DNA from 2 places in the Microbacterium sp. LWH13-1.2 genome. Region 1 is predicted to be linked to the other one. Evidence: predicted binding sites of a transcription regulator. Region 1 holds the regulator's gene; the other holds the start of a gene.
What was found. The regulator LexA, encoded in region 1, represses DNA repair genes until DNA is damaged. The targets are predictions, from matches to a motif close to TCGAACANNTGTTCGA.

Region 1 (6,185 bases):
TCGTGCTCCCGTGCCCTGCGAGATCAGCGGATACATCGAGTAGGTCGGTGCGAAGCTGAAGGCCGTGCGACCAGGGCCGCCGAATGCCTGCAGGATGTGCTGCAGCACCTCGTTCGACCCGTTGCCCGCCCAGATCCGGCTGGCGTCGAGGCCGTGACCGAGGTATTCGGCGAAGCCCTCGCGCAGTGTGGTGAACTCGCGGTCGGGGTAGCGGTTGACGTCACGAAGCGCGACCGCGATGTCATCGAGGATGTCGCTTGCTACGGCATCCGGAATCGGATGAGTGTTCTCGTTGACGTTGAGGGCGACCGGCAGCGGCGCCTGGGGGGCCCCGTACGGCGTGAGCCCTCGGAGGTCGTCGCGAAGGGGGAGGTCAGCGAGTGATGCAGTCACCCTTCCCATGGTAAGCGTCGTGAACCCCACGGATGCGCGCGGTGACAGAGAATGAAGCCCGCCCGTCGCCCGCGCCGATCGCTCACTCGGAGTACTGCGCGGGGATCGCCAGTTCCTGGCCGATCTGGAGGGCGCCGCCACGGAGCATGTTCAGGCGTGTGATGTCACCGATGACCTCGCGCGGGTCTGCACCGGGTGCGATGCCCTCGGCGATCGACCAGAGCGTGTCGCCCGGCATCACGGTCACGGTGGCGAAGGAAGCCGCCGCGACCTGCTCACCCGAGGCCATCGCACTGCCGCCGCTCAGCGCGGCGAAGGCGATGCCCGCCGCGAGCGGGAGTGCGGCCAGCGCGAGCACGACGCGACGACCGCGCACCGTCAGACGGAGCTTCGTCGCCGGACGTGCCGGGAGGACTGCTGCGTTGCTGAAGGCGATGGTGCTCATGTCGTGCTCCTCTGCATCTACCGCGTGAGCGGTGAAGTTGGCGTAGCGTTCGCATTCGCGCCTCGGCCGGGAGCCGTGAATGCGAAGCTACGTTCCGAAGTTATCTTCGAATTCGAACATCTGTCAAGCGTTCTTCGAAAAACTACCCGCGAATCAGAAGACACGCTCGAACAGATCTTCCACATCTGGCCGATTCTCGGATACGGTTTCGATACGAACACCCCACCACGGGCCTCCGACATTCGAACTGAGACGCCGGAATCGCACACCTGAGGAGCACCATGAGCGACAACTCCGCCACCGACGCCGAGGTTCCGCGCACCCGTCGCCGGAAGAGCCTGAGCCCCAAGCAGATGGCGATCCTCGAGGTCATCCAGACGTCGATCAGCAGGTACGGCTACCCGCCGAGCATGCGCGAGATCGGAGACGCGGTGGGACTCAAGTCGCTGTCGAGCGTGACTCATCAGCTCGGGCAACTCGAACTCAGCGGCTACCTGCGCCGCGACCCCGGCAAGACCCGCGCCATGGAGGTCCTGATCGATCTTCCCGGCACGAGCGGCGAGAACCCGGCAGACGTCGCGACTCCCGTGGGCGATGCCGCCCTGGTTCCCCTGGTCGGCCGGATCGCCGCCGGCGTTCCCATCACCGCCGATCAGCAGGTCGAGGAGATCTTCCCGCTCCCGCGCCAGCTCGTCGGCAAGGGCGATCTCTTCATGCTGAAGGTCTCCGGAGAGTCGATGATCGACGCTGCCATCTGCGACGGCGACTGGGTCGTCGTCCGCTCGCAGGGCAGCGCGGAGAACGGTGAGATCGTGGCGGCGATGCTCGACGGCGAGGCGACGGTCAAGGTGCTCCGCCGTCGTGACGGCCACACCTGGCTGCTGCCGCGCAACTCCGCATTCGAGCCCATCCTCGGTGACGAGTCCGTCATCCTCGGAAAGATCGTCGCGGTACTGCGCGCCGTCTGACGGCCTCCGAACGCACGGCTCAGGAGCCACGCCTAGGCTCGAAGCATGTCTTCGCCGTTCGGTACCTGGACCTCCCCTTTCTCTGCAGCCCGGATCGCCGCGTCCTCTCCGAGGATCGACGGCTCGGCATTCGTCGGCGACGAGATCTGGTGGGGAGAGTCGATTCCTTCCGAGGGTGGTCGGCTCACCGTGCGCAGCTCGACCGGCGCCGAGATCCTCCCTGCTCCGTGGAGCGCCCGCTCCCGCGTCCACGAGTACGGCGGTGGAGCGTGGACCGCGGACGCCGAGGGCACGCTCTACTTCGTCGACGCGAAGGATCAGCGGGTGCGCCGGATGCGCCGCGGAGGCGAGCCCGAGCCGCTGACACCCGCAGGCCCCGCCCACGGCGGTCTGAGACTGCAGCAGGGGCGGCTCTTCGCCGTCCGTGAGGACCTCACCAGCACCCCTCATCGTCGCGGCATCGTCGAGATCCCCGTCGACGGCTCCGCGGCGGCGGACCCGACACTGGTGAGGACCGTCGTCGAGGGCGACGCCTTCTACGGGCATCCGGCGCTCTCACCCGACGGGTCACGGATCGCCTGGGTGCAGTGGACGGGCGCGCAGATGCCCTGGCAGCGCGCCACGCTCACGATCTCCGATGGGGTCGAGACCCTCGAGCTGCCGACGCGTGCGGCCCTCCAGCCCGAGTGGACGGGCATCGACGAGCTGTTGTACGCGGATGACCCGAGCGGCCGATGGGCGCTGCATCGCCAGGAGCTGGACCGTCTCGACGTCGCTGCGCCTGCCGTGCGTGTCGACGACGTCGACGCGGACACGGGATACGGCCTCTGGGTGCTGGGCAACCGCTGGTATCGCCCCCTCGACGACGGCCGGATCGTCGCGGTGCGCACGAACGGACGCGACGAGGTCGTCCTGCTCCACGCGGACGGAAGTGCCCGCACGCTCGCCGTGCCCGCCGACGGCCATGTCAGCGTCGACGACGTCTCGGGATCCCGCGTCCTTCTCTCGGGTAACAGCTCGACCACGACACCCGGCGTGTGGTGCGTCGACGTCGACTCCGACGAGGTGACCGCGGTCACCGGAGCAGAACCGAGCGACGCGGCGTGGATGCCCCCCGCCGCACCGATGCTCATCGACGGTGCGCACGGTCCGGTACATGCGTTCGCCTATCCGCCTGCCCACCCCACGGCCTCGGCACCGGCGGGAGAGCTTCCTCCCTACGTGGTGCTCGTCCACGGCGGTCCCACAGCGCACGTGACGGGAGCCGTGTCGGCCGTCATCCCCTTCTACACGAGCCGGGGCATCGGTGTGCTCGACGTGAACTACGGCGGTTCGACCGGGTACGGGCGCGCATACCGAGAACGACTCGACGGAGAGTGGGGCGTGGTCGACGTCGACGACGTGATCGCGGCCGCGAGAGGCCTCGCCGAGACGGGTGTCGCGGATCCTGCGCGCATCGCGATCCGTGGTGGCTCCGCCGGCGGTTGGACCGTGCTCTCCGCTCTCGTGCGCGGCGGGACCTTCGCCGCGGGGATCAGCCGATACGGTGTCACGGACCTCCGGATGCTGGCCGAGCACTCCCACGACTTCGAAGCGCACTACATCGAGGGCCTTGTGGGTCCACTGCCCGAGGCCGAGGAGCTGTACGTCGCCCGCTCACCGCTGACGCACGTCGACCGTATCGACGTGCCCGTGCTGCTCATGCAGGGCGCGGATGACCGTGTCGTGCCGCCTGCGCAGTCGGAAGCCGTGCGCGACGCCCTCGACGCCCGAGGCATCGATCACGAGTATGTCCTGTACCCGGGCCAGGGCCACGGATTCCGCTCGACCGAGACGATCGTCGACGCCCTCGAGCGTGAGCTCGCGTTCCTCGGGCGTGCGTTCGGATTCACCCCGTCGAGCTGATCAGTCTCCGGTGCGGTTGCGCAGGCGCATCGCCCGCTCGGCCTCGCGCGTGTCCTGACGTTCGCGCAGGGTCTGACGCTTGTCGAACTCGCGCTTTCCCTTCGCGAGAGCGATCTCGACCTTGGCACGCCCGTCGGAGAAGTACAGCTTGAGCGGGATCAGGGTGTAGCCGCCGGCCGACACGGCATGCTGCAGCTTCGCGATCTCTTCACGGTGCAGCAGCAGCTTGCGGATGCGCTTGGCAGAGTGGTTCGTCCAGTGGCCCTGCGAGTACTCCGGGATGTGCACGGAGTCGAGGAAGACCTCGTTCCCCTTGACGAACGCATATCCGTCGCTCAGGTTCGCGCGCCCCTGACGCAGCGACTTCACTTCGGTGCCGGTGAGCACCATCCCCGCCTCGTACGACTTCTCGATGTTGTAGTCGTGACGTGCGCGACGATTGGTCGCGATGACCTTCTCCCCGCGTTCCCTGGGCATGATTCTCTCCTGATCCGCGTCGCGCAGTGGTTCAAGAGCCCGATGCCGGGCGCACGACAGCCTGTCAGTCTATACCGACGACGCACCCGCCGGCGACGTGGTCAGGTGCGCAGCCAGCGGCGGATCGCGAAGCCGGCCGACAGCGCGGCCAGGACGACGCCGATACCGATCAGCACGGGCACGACGACCGCGGCATCCTGCATGGTCACCCAGGTGGTGATGAACGGGACCCGCCCTCGCAGATAGCCGTTCACACCGAAGTGCACCCCCGCGACCACCGCGGCACTCGCGAGCACAGAGCCGAGGAAGGCGGCGAACACGCCCTCGAGCACGAACGGCGTCTGGATGAAGCGGTTCGAGGCTCCCACCAGGCGCATGATCCCGATCTCCTTGCGTCTGGCGTACGCCGACAGCCTGATGGTCGTGCCGATCAGAAGGATGGCGGCGATCAGCATGAGCACGGCGATGCCGACCGCGATGTACGTGGCGACCGTCAGCGCGGAGAACAGCGGCTCGAGATACTGCAGCTGGTCGGTGACCTGCTCGACACCTGCCACGCCGTTGAACGCCTCTGCTATCACCTGGGATTGCCCCGGGTCCTTCATCGTCACGAAGAAGACCTCGAAGGCCTGCTCCGGGGTGATGACGCTCGCCTGATCCTCCCCCAGCTGCTCCACGAGCTTCGCGTACGTGTCCTCCTTGGAGTCGTAGCTCACCTCGCTGATCAGCGGTGCGAGCGCCTCGCCCTCGAGCTGGGCACGCACGGCATTCACCTGCTCTTCCGAGGCACCGCCGTCGACGCACGTCTTCTGTTCCGAGAGGTCGGAGCACATGTAGACGGCCACCTGCGCGCGTTCGGTCCAGTAGCCGCGCATCGTGCCGATCTGGGCCTGCATGAGGATCGCGGCGCCGACGAACGTCAGCGACACGAAAGTGACGAGAACGACCGAGATGACCATCGAGATGTTGCGGCGGAGGCCTCCGAGGGCCTCGGTGAGGATGAGTCCGATTCTCATGAGGTCGGCCCCACTTCCTCGGCACCGTCGTCGGACAGACCGAGACGATCGGCGACGCCGAGCTCGGCGACGTCGACCTGCGGAAGCAGGATCGGATTCGTGAGCGGACCGACGGATGCCGGCGCTTCGGCGGGCCTCGCGTCGGCGATCGGCGGCTCGATGGGGGCGGCCTGGGCCTCAGGGGTCTCGGATGCCGTGGGCACGGCGTCGGGGGATGCGGCTGCGGCCTTGCGCTGCGCGCTGAGCTCTTCAGCGAGCGCAGCGCGGACCACGGACAGGTCGGCAGTCTGGCGCTGCACCTCCTGCACTGCGGTGAGAGCAGCGGCTGCCGCAGCTCCTCGAATCTCTTCGGGCACGAGACGGGGGATGTTGGAGGTGTCGCCGTACCCGCCGTGCACCTCGTCGCGCACCATCTCGCCGTCGCGGAGCTCGATGACTCGACGCTGCATCTGATCGACGAAGGCCGCTTCGTGCGTGGCCATGAGAACGGTGGTGCCACCGGCGTTGATCCGGGCGAGCAGCTGCATGATGTCGACCGAGGTCGCCGGGTCGAGGTTTCCCGTGGGCTCATCCGCGAGCAGCACCTGGGGCCTGTTCACGAGCGCCCTGGCGATCGCGACACGCTGCTGCTCACCGCCGGACAGCTCATGCGGCATCCGCTTCTGCTTGCCGTCGAGTCCGACCAGAGCGAGTGCCTCCGGCACCGCCTGCTGGATGAATCCGCGCGAGGAGCCCGTGACCTGCAGGGTGAATGCGACGTTCTGGTAGACGGTCTTCGACGGCAGGAGGCGGAAATCCTGGAACACGGAGCCGATGTGGCGACGGAAGTACGGCACCTTGCGGTTCGCGAGCGATCGCAGGTCGCGTCCGAGAACGGCGACGCGGCCGGTCGTCGGCACGTCCTCTCGGAGGATGAGTCGCAGACAGGAGGACTTGCCAGACCCCGATGCACCGACGAGGAAGACGAACTCCCCGCGTTGC
Region 2 (6,185 bases), 110 kb from region 1:
CCGTGCCTGCGAGCTTCCGCGCGGTGTCGGTATCGATGGGGATCACGCCATCGAGTTCGGCTGGCGGAGTCGCGGAGCCGTCACCGGTCGGGATCTGGTCGCCCGACGCCGGGCTCGCATCATCGGCCATCAGGGTCGTCACCGGAACCGTGACCTCGATGCGAGCCATGATCTGTGCGAGCAGCCCGTCTTCGGTGTCATGCCCGGTCGGAGTGCCGCTGAGCACCAGATCGGTGAGCAGATCGGCGCGGATCTCATCGACCGTTCGGTCGTCGGCCTCGAACTCTCGTCCTTCTCGCTTAGCCTCCCGCCTCGCGCGGAGGTTCTCGTCGCGCAGCGCATGCGCCATCTGCGAGAGGCGGTCGAACATGCCGTGGATCAGCGCCGCGGGCGCGTGCACGTGCAACCCGGCCATCCCGTCTTCGCCGTCAGTCACCCAGACGCGCCGCTGAGCGCGCGCCTTGCGGTGTCGCTCCGTCACGGTCGTGGGCGCGAATCGCTCGGCCACTCGACGCGCCAGCGCCCGCAGCCGATTGGGCGACTCGACCTCGGCGAGAGGGAGCATGATCGTCGCGTACGCCTGGCGGGCGCTCGGCGACTCGATGTGCGACCCGGCATCGACGATGACCCGGGAATGCGCGGCGCTGATGCGCCCCTGGCCCTGCGCCTCCCACACGGTGGGGAAGAGGTCGATCATCATTCCCGCAGCTGCCATCCGTCGCTCGATGGTGCGATCGCTGACGTGCTGCACGGTCGCGATCTCGGCGGCGATCGTGCGGATCGAGTGGTCGCCGCGATCAGGATGGTCGCCCTGTTTCGCGATGTCGATCGCCAGTCGCCCGGCGATCGCGAGAAGGCCGTCGCGAGCCGCCATCATGCTGCTCACCGTCGCCTCCGCGATCTGCAGCGACGACACCAGATCGGCGAGTGTCGCCATCTGGGAGTCCGTCGCGTCGAGCAGCGCTGTCATGCATTAAGTAGATCAGGGACCACCGACATTCGAAGAAAGATTCGACATATTCCCGATATGCAATGCGGCGATAAGCCGCAGATTCTCGAGCAGAGACAGCAACGCTGCCATAGCCTCGACCCATGGCGACGGCACTCTCACCCTCACGCGCCGCGCTCGCCGAGTTCGGAATCGGGAGCGCGCACCACTCGGAACCTCTGAATCTTCCCGGCGGTCGAGGGTTGACCTGGCGGGCCGGCGACACGGTGCTGCGCCCGTCGGCAGGCGACGGCGAGACGGTATGGAAGGCGAACGTCCTCTCGACGCTGCCCCACTCCGCGGGGTTCCGCACTCCCCGTCCGATCGCCACCCGATCCGGAGCGTGGACGCTCGACGGGTGGGAGGCCTGGCGGTGGCTCCCGGGTGCCGCGGATGAGACGCGCGTGACCGACGTGCTCGACGCGGGGGACGCGTTCCACCAGGCGGTCCGAGGCCTCGACCGCCCCGACTTCCTCGATCATGCTGACGATCCGTGGGCGAGATCCGACAGAATCGCCTGGCAGGAAGACGAGCCACCAGCGGCGAATGCTACCCTCCATCGTCTGATCGCCGCCTTCCGCCCGGTCTCGGCGACAGCGCAGATCATCCACGCAGATCTTCTCGGCAACGTGATGTTCGAGCCGGGACAGCCCCCGGTGGTCATCGACTGGGCACCCTACTGGCGTCCGGTCGGCTTCGCCGATGCGATCGTCCTCGCCGACGCCGTGTGCTGGCACGGCCTCGACCCCGCCGATATGATCCGGCTCGCAGACGCCAGGAACGTGGACCGGCAGTTCCTGATCCGCGCTCTCGCCTTCCGGATCGCGACGTTCGAACTCCTCGGGCACTGGGACGACCGGATGCAGGCGAGGCATGCTCCTGCGATCGAGGTCGCCCTAGTCTGACCGGCTCACCCAGCGCGCCCGACTACCCTGGGAAGCAACATGGCACATCTTCTCGGGGCAGAAGCCCTTCACCTCGAATATCCGACGAGGGTCGTCTTCGACTCCGTGACCCTCGGCATCGAAGAGGGCGACCGCATCGGCATCGTCGGCCGCAACGGCGACGGCAAGTCGAGCCTCCTGGGCATGCTGGCCGGAACCAAGGAGCCGAATTCGGGCCGCGTCACCGTGCGCGGCGGCACGACCATCGGCGTCCTCGACCAGGCCGACACCCTCAGCGACGACCTGACCATCAGCGCTGCGGTGGTCGGTGACACCCCGGAGTACGAGTGGGCCGGCGATCCGCGCATCCGCGATGTGATCGAGGGTCTGCTGAAGGATCTGCCCTGGGACGCCGAGATCGGCTCCCTCAGCGGTGGCCAGCGTCGTCGTGTCTCGCTCGCCAAGCTGCTCACCGGCGACTGGGACGTCATCGCCCTCGATGAGCCCACCAACCACCTCGACGTCGAAGCCATCACGTGGCTTGCCGGGCACCTCAAGAAGCGCTGGAGTGCGAACTCGGGCGCCCTCATGGTCGTGACTCACGACCGGTGGTTCCTCGACGAGATCTGCACCGAGACCTGGGAGGTGCACGACCGCATCGTCGAGCCCTTCGAGGGCGGCTATGCGGCCTACATCCTGCAGCGCGTGGAGCGCGACCGGATGGCGGCCGCGACCGAGGCCAAGCGACAGAACCTCGCCAAGAAGGAGCTCGCCTGGCTGCGCCGAGGCGCACCGGCCCGAACCGCGAAGCCGAAGTTCCGTATCGACGCGGCCAACGAGCTCATCGCCGACGTGCCCGAGATCCGCGACAAGATCTCGCTGCAGTCGCTCGCCGTCTCACGCCTCGGCAAGGACGTCGTGGACCTGCTCGACGTCGGAGTGACCTACCCGACCGCCGACGGTGGCACGCGCGAGGTGCTCCGCGACGTCGAATGGCGCATCGCACCGGGGGAGCGCACCGGAATCCTCGGCGTCAACGGTGCGGGCAAGTCGACGCTACTCGGGCTCATCTCGGGCACGGTCGAGCCCACCGTCGGCCGCGTGAAGCGCGGCACGACCGTCAAGGTCAAGACCCTCACCCAGCGCCTCGACGAGCTGGAGGACGTGCGGCGCGAGCCGGTGCGCGTCGTGATCTCGCGTCTGCGCACGTCCTACACGATGGGCGCGGGATCCAAGGCGCAGGAACTCACCCCCGGGCAGCTGCTCGAGCGGCTCGGCTTCGACTCGGCGCAGCTCTCGACTCCGGTGAAAGACCTCTCGGGCGGTCAACAGCGTCGCCTCCAGCTGCTGCTCGTGCTCCTCGACCAGCCCAACGTGCTCATCCTCGACGAGCCGACCAACGATCTCGACACCGACATGCTCGCGGCGATCGAGGACCTGCTCGATTCGTGGTCGGGAACCCTGCTGGTCGTCAGCCACGACCGGTACTTCCTCGAGCGCGTGACGGATCAGCAGTTCGCGATCCTGGACGGTCACCTGCGGCACCTTCCCGGAGGGGTCGACGAGTATCTGCGCTTGCGTCAGCTGCAGACGTCGGCCCCCGGCAAGTCCCAGACCGCCGTCAACACCGAGAAGAAGGCCCCCAGCCTCGACGGTGCCGCCCTGCGCGCAGCGCAGAAGGAGGTCGCCTCGCTCGAGCGTCGCATCCAGAAGCTCACGCAGCAGGTCGACAAGGCGAAGACCGCTCTGGCGGATCACGATCAGTCGGACTTCGCAGGCCTCGGCGACAAGATGAAGGCGATCAGCGATCAGCAGGCGGAGATCGAGGAGCTCGAACTCCGCTGGTTCGAGCTGACGGAAGAGCTCGACTGAACTGACCCCTCGCGATCCGGCCTCCGTGGGAATACGGTGGCACTGCGATGCGCTGTGCTCTGGGCGGGGTTCGATGCCATCCGGGATCGCACAGCTTGATCCTGCGGTACCCGGGAGGTTCAGATGGAAGGACTCGAGGTCACCGTCCTGATCGGACTCACGATCCTCGTCGGGACGCTGCTCGCGCCCAGAGTGAGGCTGGCGCTGCCCCTGGTGCTCGTCATCATGGGCCTGCTGCTCGGCTTCGTGCCGCAGCTGCGTGAGATCCAGCTCCCGCCCGAGACCGTGCTGCTGCTCTTCCTCCCGGTGATGCTGTTCTGGGAGAGCCTGACGACGTCGCTGCGGTCGATCCGCCGCGACTTCCGTTACATCCTGCCGATGAGCACGCTGCTCGTCGTGGCATCCGCCTTCGCCGTCGCCGGCATCGGGCTGCTGTTCGGGATGCCGTGGGAGACCGCCCTCATTCTCGGCGCTGCCGTCGCCCCGCCGGACGCCACGGCCGTCGCCGCCCTCGGACGCCTGCTGCCGACGCGCATGTTCATGAAGCTCAAGGCGGAGAGCCTGACGAACGACGGCACCGCCCTGGTGCTCTACGCGATCGCCATCTCGCTGGCCCTCGGCGGAAACGTGACGCCGCTGTCGGTGACCATGTCGGTGCTCACCTCGTACATCGGAGGCATCGCCGCCGGTGTCGTGGTCGCCGCCCTCGGATACCTGCTGCTGCGTCGCACCTCCTCGACGATCGTCATCAACGTCACACTTCTGCTGATCCCGTTCTCGGCGTTCCTGCTGGCCGAGATCGTGCACGCCTCCGGCGTCCTCGCCGTCGTGGTCGCCGGCCTGATAGTCGCCTATGTGTCGCCTCGGGTGACGACCGCCTCTTCTCGACGTCAGGTCGCGGCGGCCTGGCCCTTCGGGGTCTTCCTGCTCAACGGCGCGCTCTTCGTCCTGATCGGGCTCGAGGTGCAGTTCGTCGCGCACGAGATCTCGGCAGCGGCGATCGGCCGTCTGGTGCTGATCACGCTCGCCGTGTGGATGACACTGCTCGTCGTGCGCTACCTCTTCCAGGTGATGAACGCCCCGTTCCAGCGACGCAACCCCGCGCGCCCGTCGCGCGGTGCGCGGGCGCGTTCGATGGCGGTGTCGACCGTCGCAGGCATGCGAGGTGCGGTCTCGCTCGCTATCGCGCTGTCCGTGCCTGCCGCCAGTGCGACCGAAGGCGAGATCGCGGGGCGTGACGAGATCGTCTTCGTCACCGCCGGGGTGATCCTGCTGAGCCTGCTCGTGCAGGGGCCGCTCCTTCCGGCCATCGTGCGCTGGGCCCGATTCCCGGTCGACCACGCCGAAGACGAGGAGTACGAGCTGGCCGAGCGCACCATCTCGGGCGCGGCACTCGCAGCCCTCGATGACCTCGCGGTCGAGCACGGCGTCGGACAGGAGATCCGCGACAAGGTGCGCGCCGAGGGCTATCAGATGCTCGAGTTCTCGAACGCGCGAGCGCTGGCCCGCGAACAGGCGATCGTCGACGCCGAGGCGCAGGCGCTCGATGTGCTGCTCGACGAACCGGATCCCCTCGGCCGCGGCTCGATATCCGAGGCGGGGGACGCAGGAGCGGATGCTGCGCCGACGACGGTGCGGATGCCGGATGCGACGCGCATCGCCGACGATGAAGACGGCTCAGAGGGCGAGGTGAGGACTCTGCAGATGCTCGCGACCTCGGTCGACGTCGACGTCATGCAGCGCTCACCGCTGCTGCGCCACGAGGAGCACACACGTCTCAAGCTCGCCCTCCTCGACCGCAAGCGCGAGGTGCTCCTCGGGCTCCGCAGAGAGGGAACAGTCGACGATCTCGTCGTGCGCCGGATCTCGGCGCGGCTCGACCTCGAGCAGGTCCGGCTGCAGGGCATCGAGGAGTACGACTGAGAGCTGTGACGCTCTGTGACACTCGATTGTCGCCTGCGGCATCGCGCTGCCTAACGTATTCGAGTCCCCCAAGAGAGGAACCCGAACACTCATGTCCATCACAGCATCCCGTCGGACCACATCCGTCATCGCCGCGCTCGCCGCGGTCCCGCTCTTCGTCGCACTCGCAGGCTGCGCCACCGCATCATCCGACGCCGGCGCAGGCGGCGGTGACTCCGAGAACGAGACCGTCAAGATCGGGGTCGTCGGCAAGGGAGACGCGCAGTGGGCTCCTTTCGTCGAGGCAGCCGCTGACGAGGGCATCACGGTCGAGCTCGTCGACTTCGGCTCCTACGAGCAGCCGAACCCCGCACTCACCGAGGGCGAGATCGACCTCAACCAGTTCCAGCACATCGTGTACCTGGCCGAGTACAACAGCGCCTCGGGCTCCGACCTAACGCCGATCGGCTCGACCGCGATCTACCCGCTGGGTCTGTACTCCAAGAAGTACGACGACGTCGACAGCATCCCCGAGGGCG

Region 2: MRBLWH13_RS09885 (DUF222 domain-containing protein) is a predicted target of LexA. The motif match lies at 1,000-1,015, and genes of this name have one in related genera.

What each region holds. Positions count from the first base shown of each region.
Region 1 covers NZ_CP151635.1:1,963,383-1,969,567, forward strand. The annotation lists gene MRBLWH13_RS09315 (histidinol-phosphate transaminase) at 1-402, opposite strand, end outside; gene MRBLWH13_RS09320 (LysM peptidoglycan-binding domain-containing protein) at 476-838, opposite strand; gene lexA (transcriptional repressor LexA) at 1,120-1,806, shown strand; gene MRBLWH13_RS09330 (prolyl oligopeptidase family serine peptidase) at 1,852-3,711, shown strand; gene smpB (SsrA-binding protein SmpB) at 3,712-4,188, opposite strand; gene ftsX (permease-like cell division protein FtsX) at 4,290-5,204, opposite strand; gene ftsE (cell division ATP-binding protein FtsE) at 5,201-6,185, opposite strand, start outside.
Region 2 covers NZ_CP151635.1:2,069,665-2,075,849, reverse strand. The annotation lists gene MRBLWH13_RS09885 (DUF222 domain-containing protein) at 1-970, opposite strand, end outside; gene MRBLWH13_RS09880 (hypothetical protein) at 1,093-1,893, shown strand; gene MRBLWH13_RS09875 (ABC-F family ATP-binding cassette domain-containing protein) at 1,933-3,744, shown strand; gene MRBLWH13_RS09870 (Na+/H+ antiporter) at 3,868-5,667, shown strand; gene MRBLWH13_RS09865 (MetQ/NlpA family ABC transporter substrate-binding protein) at 5,759-6,185, shown strand, end outside.